DNA from 3 places in the Chryseobacterium sp. StRB126 genome. Region 3 is predicted to be linked to each of the others. Evidence: riboswitches for the same ligand, from Rfam matches in the RefSeq annotation. Region 3 holds a riboswitch; each other region holds the start of a gene.
What was found. Region 3 has a riboswitch for S-adenosylmethionine ahead of CHSO_RS00895 (SusC/RagA family TonB-linked outer membrane protein). Riboswitches for the same ligand answer to the same signal wherever they lie in the genome.
Positions count from the first base shown of each region.

Region 1: linked by a shared signal. The riboswitch ahead of CHSO_RS00055 (alpha/beta fold hydrolase) and the one ahead of CHSO_RS00895 (SusC/RagA family TonB-linked outer membrane protein) in region 3 are both predicted to bind S-adenosylmethionine.
Region 2: linked by a shared signal. The riboswitch ahead of CHSO_RS24530 (TonB-dependent receptor plug domain-containing protein) and the one ahead of CHSO_RS00895 (SusC/RagA family TonB-linked outer membrane protein) in region 3 are both predicted to bind S-adenosylmethionine.

Region 1 is NZ_AP014624.1:12,984-16,268, forward strand. It holds gene CHSO_RS00050 (ACT domain-containing protein) at 1-784, opposite strand, end outside; gene CHSO_RS00055 (alpha/beta fold hydrolase) at 789-1,727, opposite strand; SAM riboswitch class I at 1,788-1,895, opposite strand; gene CHSO_RS00060 (MGH1-like glycoside hydrolase domain-containing protein) at 2,084-3,285, shown strand, end outside.
Region 2 is NZ_AP014624.1:5,443,494-5,446,778, reverse strand. It holds gene CHSO_RS24535 (alpha-amylase family glycosyl hydrolase) at 1-1,039, shown strand, start outside; SAM riboswitch class I at 1,139-1,244, shown strand; gene CHSO_RS24530 (TonB-dependent receptor plug domain-containing protein) at 1,339-3,285, shown strand, end outside.
Region 3 is NZ_AP014624.1:189,080-192,364, reverse strand. It holds gene pckA (phosphoenolpyruvate carboxykinase (ATP)) at 1-584, shown strand, start outside; gene CHSO_RS00900 (type II 3-dehydroquinate dehydratase) at 704-1,111, opposite strand; SAM riboswitch class I at 1,356-1,452, shown strand; gene CHSO_RS00895 (SusC/RagA family TonB-linked outer membrane protein) at 1,536-3,285, shown strand, end outside.

The DNA of each region.
Region 1 (3,285 bases), 180 kb from region 3:
CATTTTCTGCTAAGGCATGGTAGTTTTTCACAAAATCCTTGCTTGCTGTGTTATCTACGACAATCAGATTCTCCAATTGGTTTTCATTGGAAAAGTTAATTAGCTCCTCTACATTGGATGGCTGCTCTGCTGTTAGAACCTCATCAGACCAGTTGGTATCAAAACCTTTTTTATTGAATGCTATTTTCTTTGAATTGGCTACAGCAACAACTTTAAGATCTATTTTTTTACGTCTTTTAATTTCTTCCGAAGATTCTAAAACCTGCTCGATTAATGTTTTCCCCACATTTCCATGACCAATGATAGCCAGATGAACAGTCTTCGGCTTTTTGAAGATCTCAGATTCTATGATATTTTTTGTTTTTTCGTCCTGTGAAGAAGTAACTACGATGTTTACTCTGTTCTCACCGGCAACTTTGTTTAAAAGCAATGGAAAAACATTGTTTCTCGCCAACTCTGCAAAAACTTTATTGGAATCTTCTGCTACAAAACCAATAACAGAAACATTATTAATACTATATATTTGGGATACTTTTCCTGATTTTCTTTCTCCTTCAAATTCATCAATAAGGCAAGCTACTGCTTTTTCAGCATCATTTTCGTGAACCAAAATAGAAATTCCGTTTTCTATGGCTTGCTGAGAGATTACTCCAACACTGATACGCGCTAAAGTAAGCGCTTTAAAAATTCGTCCGTCAATTCCGATTTCTCCTAAGAAATCTTCTCCTTCAAATTTGACAATTGATCTGTTCTTTAAAAATTTTATTTCGTTAGCATTTTTCATGACTCTATAAAATGTTTTTTATGATATTATTTAATTGTTGATATTCCATTAGGAAGGCATCATGCCCGTGTATAGATTGGATCTCGTGATAAGAAACATTCTCCTTTTTCTTTTTCAGCTTTTCAAAACACATTCGGATTTCAGAAGCCGGGAAGAATAAATCTGTATCTACGGAGATCATGTGCATTCGTGCTTCTATGCGCTCCAGAGCTTTTTCTTCAGTATTTATATTCATCAGCAAATGATTCATCAGCTTGTAGGCTTGTAAACTAAACCTTTCGTTTAATGCATTACCGTGATAAACCAGCCAATCTTCCGATTCTAAGCGTTGTTTTTCCTGATTGTATTTATTTTGAAATCTGTTGTTAAGTGATTCCGGAGTTCTATAGCATAACATAGCATGAATTCTTGCTTTTTGTAATGGCTCATCTTTATCATTCAATAAAAATTTCTGAACCAGACATTGTGCATGAAGCCAATCGTGAGTTCTATAATCACAGGCAATGGGAATGAAAATTTCTGCAAGCTTGGGTTGTTTTGCTAACATTTCCCATGCAATTCCTCCTCCAAGGGAGCCTCCAATAATGGCGTATAGGTTTGTAATATGTAAAGCTTCTAATCCTTTCAGAAATATACTCGCAATCTCTGAAGGGGTGAAGTCTTCATAGTTTTCAATTAAAAAATGATCGTATCCGTTTCCGGGAATATTGAAACACAAAACCGTGTACTTATTGGTATCAACCACCTGATCTTCTCCCACTAATTGTTTCCACCAGCCTTTTTCACCAGATACGTTTGAATTTCCAGTAAGGGCATGATTGATTAAAATGATAGGGGCTGTAAACAGATCTTTCCCGAAAAGCTCATAGCTCAACGAGATACTGTATTCCTTTTGGGAATTGGTTTGATACGAAAGATTAATATAGTTTAGTTCTGTTTTCAATTCTATTAAATTTTAATACAATTGAAAATGCCACAGGAAATGGCTGAAAAGAACTTCAGTAAGTTATCTGTCCAAAATTACTTTGGTAGAACGTAGCACCTTCTTTGCTTGCGCAAAGGGTTGCTAAGGTTTCATAGGGTCTAATCCCTCAACCTTTCTTGATAACATTTTCAATATTTGAATGAACGAATGGTGCAAAGGTAGTTCTTTTCTTTTAAAATCAAAAAAAAATTAATTTAATATTAAAAAAAGCCCTTAAACACAAGTATTACAAGCCTATATTAATTATTCTTCAGATAAAAGGAATTGGAATTATTTTACAAAAAAACTAACTTCGTATTGAAAAATGATGAAATATGATCGCCGAAAAAGAAAGATTACAAGATACCAAATGGAAAAACTGGGGACCTTATGTAAGCAACCGGCAATGGGGAAATGTACGGGAAGATTATAGCCCGGACGGAAATGCGTGGAACTACACCAATCATAATAATGCAGAAAGCTATACTTATCGCTGGGGTGAAGAAGGTATTGCAGGAATTTCTGATGTAAAGCAACTGTTCTGCTTTGCCCTTTCGTTCTGGAATAAAAAAGATAAAATTGTTAAGGAACGTTTCTTTGGGTTGAGTAATCCACAGGGAAACCATGGTGAAGATATCAAGGAGATTTTCTACTATCTGGATAATACGCCTACTCATAGTTATATGAAAATGGTTTACAAATATCCAATCAATGAATTCCCTTATGATGAGCTTGTTGCCGTAAATGGAAGCCGCAGCAAACAGGAACCGGAGTATGAGATCTTTGATACGGGAATTTTTGATAACGATGCCTATTTTGATATTTTTATTGAATACTGTAAAGCCGATCACAATGATATTCTCGTAAGAGTAACCGTTTGTAACCGGAGTCAGTCTGATGCACCTATTGTTGTGGCTCCTACTACATGGTTCAGAAATAACTGGAAATGGGGTTACAATACCTATAAAGGAGAAATGAATGCTTCGCATGACGGAAGTATCAATATTGGGCACGACAGTATTTCCATCAAAAAGTTTTACTCTAGAAACAGAAATGCTAAGAGTGTATTCTGTGAAAATGAAACCAATACCCCCAAGTTGTATGGGGCTCCTCAGGCAGAAAATACTTATTTCAAAGATGGAATCAATAACTATATCATTTACCGCGATAACACCATAAATCCTGAGAAAAGAGGAACTAAAGCTTCTTTCTTAATTGATGAACTCATTGAAGCTGGGCAATCCCAGATTTTTGAATTCAGGTTGTGTCCTCATGAAAGTGATGAGCCTTTTGACAATTTTGATGAGATTTTTGATACCAGACAGGCTGAAGCAGAGGAATTTTATAGTGATGTTCAAAACGACACTTCCAATGAAGATGAAAGAAATGTTCAAAGACAGGCTTTTGCAGGACTTCTTTGGAATAAACAATTCTATCATTATAATATTGGAAAATGGCTGAAAGGAGATCCGAACTTCGAAGCACCAAGAAACTTTCATAATTATGTAAGAAATACAGAATGGAACCACCTCCATAA
Region 2 (3,285 bases), 250 kb from region 3:
CAGAGTAGCAGAAGGAAAAGGAGTGATGCTTTGGAATAAACAGACAGAGCCTTATAATCAGAATACGATGGGCTATAAGGAAAACAGCAATTATGACCGTATGAATCATAATCTTCATGGATTTACCAGTATGAGAGCAGTAGGATATGGTGAAAGCCATGATGAAGAAAGGCTGATGTTTAAAAACCTGAGTTATGGTGCTGTCAATGGAGGGTATAGTGTAAAGAACCTGAATACGGCCTTAGAAAGAATGAAAACATTTGGAGCAACATTCTTTACCATTCCCGGTCCGAAAATGATCTGGCAGTTTGGAGAATTAGGTTATGAATTCAGTATCAACAGATGTGCAGATGGAAGCATTAACAACGGATGTAGAACTGATGAAAAACCGGTAGCTTTTACATTAGGATATGATACCGATGCCAACAGAAAGGCTGTTTATGATACATGGGCGAAGATTATTAATATCAGAAATACCAATCCTATATTCAAATCAAAAACCTATAGCATAGAATCAAACAATCTGGCCAATGATCCTGATGGATTAATTACAAGAATTTATGTATATGACAACACAATTAACGGAATGAAAAACGTGGTAGTTCTTGCCAATTACTCTACGGCAGCACAAAATGTGGTTCCTTATTTCCCATATGTTGGTCAGTGGAAAAATCTGATGGATGATACCATCTCAAATATTAGCTCTACAATAGCTCCCATTACGTTACAGCCTGGAGAATTCAGGATTTTTGGAAACTATGCCGGAGCTTTATCTGTTTCAGATGTAAACGCAGGAAATAAATTGTCTCTTCAGATTGCAGATAACCCTATCAAAAGTGGATCAGCAAAATTGATTTTTAATAAAGCTAAAAATGGAGAAATTATGATCTTCGATATGACGGGTAAAAAGCTGGATTCGTTTAAACTGGAAAAAGAAAATGGGACTTATGAGCTAAAGGTAAATTATCCACCGGGAACGTATCTGGTTCATTTGAAATCAGAAACCGGAATAGCTATTCAAAAGATGATTGTAAAATAAATACAAAGGCAAACTTGCAAATCAGCAAGTTTGCCTTTTTTTCTTCAAGGGAATGAGTCACTTTTTGCATATTTGAAAAATAAGTCTACCTTTGCACTAGATTTATCAAGAAAGGTGGAGGGATTTGGCCCAATGAAACCTTAGCAACCAACACAATTCCAGAAGTGTAAAGGTGCTAATTCCAACCCGGTGGGGGAGATAAGTGAAGTCAATATTTCTTATACGAATTCCATTTCTTGAAGTCTTGTATATCTGCAGCATGATCTGCGGAAGAATATTATTAATTGGCAAGAACAAAGATGAAAAAATTAAGTACAGCTGTATTATTACTGGGAACAATTTTAGTAGCTGCTCAGGAGCAGGAGGAAAAAGGAAAACAAATTGAAGACATCATCATCGTCGGAAACCGTAACGTTAAAAGAACAAAACTGGAGACTCCGGTGCCTGTAGATGTTATCAATATCGATAAAGTTCAAAGATCATCTCCGCAAATGACGGCTCAGGATCTTCTGAACTATGTTATTCCTTCATTCAATTCCGTAAGACAATCTGCTTCTGATGGAACAGAGCATATTGATCCTGTAACCCTAAGAGGAATGGGGCCGGATCAGGTTTTAGTATTGCTTAACGGGAAAAGAAGACATACCACTTCACTGGTTAATTATCAGAATACAGTAGGAAACGGATCTGTAGGAACAGATTTAAGTACCATTCCTGTTATTGCCATAGAAAAAATTGAAGTGTTAAGAGACGGTGCGGCAGCACAATATGGTTCTGATGCCATTGCGGGAGTCATTAATATTATTTTAAAAAAGAATGCAGGCGCTTCTGCAAGTTTAACCTATGGATTAAGTGGGAGAAATGATGGTGACACTTATCAGGCAGGCGTAAACTATGGAACTTCTTTGGGTAAAAATGACGGGTTCATCAATCTTTCATTACAGTTAAGCCACAGAGGAAAAACAACGAGAACTCAAAATCATAATCTTGATATTTTCGGGAATAATTTTGCGTATGAGTTTGCTGGTGATGCTGAAGCTATACAAGCTGCCAGAGATGCAGATGATGCGAAGATTAAAGAAAGAGGATTAACGAGAGATGACTTCAATTTCCAGATTGGAGATGCACAGATCAGACAAGGACAATTGTTTTTCAACTCAGAATATCCTTTGAATGATCATTTTAAATTCTATTCTTTTGGAGGTTTCAGTATTAAAGAAGGAAAAGGATATGGCTTCAGAAGACTCCCTAATGAAGACTTCAATATTGTGAAAGCAATTTATCCTAACGGTTTTCAGGCTGTTCTGAATTCTCAGATCTATGATATTTCCTATGCCGCAGGAGCGAAATATAATGTAAACGATTGGCTGATTGACCTTAGTAATACCTTTGGAAGCAATACCTTCAATTATAACGTAAGTAATACCAATAATGCCTCTCTGGGGATCAAATCACCAACCCGTTTTTATGCAGGAGCTCATAGCTTCTTGCAAAATACAGTGAATCTTGATGTTTCAAAAAAGATAAAGAACTTCAATATTGCATTCGGGGGTGAATTCAGATTTGAACAATACCAGATCAAAGCAGGAGATGAGGCTTCTTACACTCAATATGACGAGAATGGAAATGTTGCAACAAAAGGTTCTAAAGTGATAGGAGCAGGAGGCTCACAATCTTTCATAGGTTTTTCACCGGATAATGCCTTGAAAAAAGACAGGCATTCTACAGCTGTGTATGCAGATCTCTCCTATGATTTGGATAAAAAGCTGAATATTGATGCTGCTGCCAGATTTGAAAATTACTCGGATTTTGGAAGTACCCTGAACGGAAAACTAGCCGTAAGATATGAATTTGTAAAAAATTATGCAGTAAGAGCTGCCGTTGGAACGGGATTCAGAGCACCATCCCTTCAGCAACAGTACTTTAATAACTCTTTTGCCGATATTTCAACCTCAGGTTCCGGAATTGTAAGGAAAGGAATTTTTAATAACGATAGCCAGGCTGCCCAAGTTCTGGGATTTGATAAATTAAAGCAGGAAACATCCGTTAATGGCAGCGCAGGATTTACCTTACAGCCTGTTAAAGGTCTCTTTATTACGGTAGACGGATATATCATTAAAGTGAAAGACAGAATTGTCATTACCAGCAATATCTCAGATCCAAGATTGTCTGATCCTAAAGTAGTAGGAGAAGGAAATGCAGTGGAAAGCGGCAGGTTCTTTGCTAATGCCGTTGATACCGAAACA
Region 3 (3,285 bases):
GGCATGCGAAGAAGATCGTTTATCTTTCAGCAGATGCATTCGGAGTACTTCCTCCGGTTTCTATCCTGAATGAAGATCAGGCTCAATACCATTTCCTTTGCGGATATACCTCTAAATTAGCAGGAACTGAAAGAGGAATTACTGAGCCTCAGCCATCTTTCTCTCCGGCATTTGGTGAAGCGTTCCTTACATTACATCCAACAATGTACTCTAAAACATTGATCGGAAAAATGAAAGAACACGGAGCTAAAGCATATTTAGTCAACACAGGTTGGAATGGTACTGGTAAGAGAATTTCTCTAAAAGATACAAGAGCTATTATTGATGCAATCATTGATGGTTCTATTGATAACGCTCCTAGAGTTCAGGTTCCAATCATGAACCTTGAAATTCCTGCTGAACTTCCAAATGTTTCTAAAGGGATCCTAGATCCTAGAGATACGTATGAAAATGCTTCAGAATGGGAAGAAAAAGCAAAAGATCTTGCTGCAAGATATATCAAGAACTTTGAGCAGTATTGTAATACTGAAGAAGGTAAGAGATTGATCTCTTCCGGGCCTCAATTACAGGAACAAACTATCTAATCAGATATTATATAAATAGAAAGCCTCATCATTGATGAGGCTTTTTTATTTGTATTTCCCACAGATAGCACAAATTTCACAAATGAAAAATTTGTGTCATCTGTGAAATTTGTAGGAATTTATTTTAAACTAAGGATAGCTAATCTGTATCCTTCCATTCCAAAACCGGATAAAACGGCATCGGTATTGGCGGCAGTAACAGATTTTTGTCTGAATTCTTCTCTTTTGTAAATATTACTGATATGAACTTCTACTTTAGGTTTTCTGATGTTCTTTAAACAGTCAGCGATAGCGTAGGAGTAATGGGTGAACGCTCCGGGGTTAATCACCACTGCGTCAAAATCATCCTGTTGAAGCCTGTTGATAAGCTCTCCTTCAATATTGGATTGGTAATAACTTAATTCATGAGCACGAAACTCAGATTTTAAGTTGTCCAGATAGGTTTCCATAGAAACAGTTCCATAGATTTCAGGTTCGCGGGTACCTAAGAGATTAAGGTTAGGTCCATTTATAATCAAAACTTTCATTCTATAAAATTAAAAAGTTTTTTCGATTAAAAATCAAAAACTTCTGTCAATTCACTGCTTTTCTTTATTGAATTATTAATAATGATATTTGTCATGTTTGTTAAAATGATAATTGATGAAAGCCCTTTTTGTAATGGCTTTTAATAAAAACTTATGTTAATTTTAGAAAAATTATCATGAAAAAATGATAAGTCTACTTGTTTTATAGACTAAAAGTTTATAGCTTTGCAACCATATTTCGATCGGCTTATAAAGAAAGATGGAGGGAACTGACCCTAAGATATCTTAACAACCTGCATTGTGTAAGGTGTTACATTCAGCCTTTAAAGGAAAAATAAGCATTTGGTTTATCGTATTTATCGATGCCCTTTGCTGACTTTTCGGCAAAGGGCTAAATTTTAATATATGGTAAACAAAATTGATTATGATTAATAAAAATATATTTAACTCTAAAGTTTGGATTCCGCCAGTTGCAGTATTTTTCCTGGGAATTGTAAGTGTAAGTGCACAGAATTCCAAACCGAAAAAAGATACACTTAAAGAAAAGGAAATTGATGAAGTAGTTGTGGTTGCCTATGGTAAGGCAAAAAGAAATAGCTATACCGGTTCAGTGGCCACTATTTCCAGCGATAAAATCAATTACAGGCCTGTCACCAATGTAACGAAAGCATTGGAAGGTCAGGTACCCGGAATTCAGGTTACTGGTGCTTCAGGACAGCCTGGGGCAACTTCTACGATCAGGATCAGAGGAGTAGGTTCGGTAAGTGCTTCCAGTGAGCCTTTATATGTTGTGGATGGAATTCCTTTTGATGGAAATATCAATGCAATCAGCCCTAACGATATAGAATCGATCAGTGTTCTGAAAGATGCTACAGCAAGTGCTTTATATGGTTCAAGAGGAGCGAACGGTATTATTATCATTACCACAAAGTCAGGTAAAAAAGGGGAAGCCAGAGTAAATCTAAATATCAGTCAGGGATTCTCAGGCAGAGCAGTAAAAGATTACGAGAAGGTTAACACAGACCAGTATTTCCAATTGTATTGGGAAGCCATGAGAAACGGATATCAATCAGGTTCAATATCTGCGCAACAGGCAGGTCAAATGGCAACAGACAATATTATTTCTAATTTAGGAGTTAATCCTTATGGAGCTAATTATCCAAAACCTGTAGGAACTGACGGAAAATTATTACCTGGAGCAAAAGCTTTATGGAATGATGACTGGAGAGATATTCTACAGAGAGTGGCTTCCAGAAATCAGGTAGATCTGGACATTAGTGGGGGAAGTGAAAAAAGTAACTATTTCTTTTCATTAGGATATCTGGATGATAAAGGAATGGCGATTGAATCGGGATTTAAAAGATATAATACAAGATTAAAGCTTAATTCTGAGGTTAAAAGCTGGCTGAATGTTGGGGTTAATTTAAGTTATACCAACAGTATTCAGCAGGCTCCAACTTCTTCGGATTCTAAATCAAGTAATATTATTCAGGCAGCAAGAGTAGTTCCGTCTTTCTATCCTTATTATGAAAGAAATCCTGATGGTTCTTATGTCTTGGATGCTGAAGGAAACAAGGTTTATGATTTTGGAAAATACAGACCTACTGCAGCACTTCAGAATCAAAATCAGGCAGCAAGCTTACCATTGGATAAAAATGAAAATAAGATTGATAACTTTTCAGGAAAAGGGTTTATAGAATTGACATTCCTTCCGGAACTGAAGTTTAGATCAAGCTTTTCTGTTGATTTAGTTAGCTATAATGAACATTATTATACAAATCCGGTTCTTGGCCAAGGAAAAGAGACAGGTGGTTCTGTATCAAAATCCAATAGCAGAACCCTTTCTTATACCACCAGTAATATTTTAACTTACGATAAGAGATTTGGAAAACACCATATTAATGTATTGGGGGGTCATGAATTTTATAAATATGATTACCAGATCATTTCCGGTAGCAGACAAGGCTTTTCATTGCCTAACTATTATGAGCCTGATGCAGCCTCTCTATTAGTAAGTTTTGGAGGTAAAAGTGATAAATTAAGTTTATTAAGTTTCCTTGGAAAGGTTGAGTATGATTTTGACAATAAATATTTCTTATCTGCATCAACAAGAGCAGACAGTTCTTCAAGATTTGCAAATGAAAACAGATGGGGTACGTTCTGGTCTGTAGGAG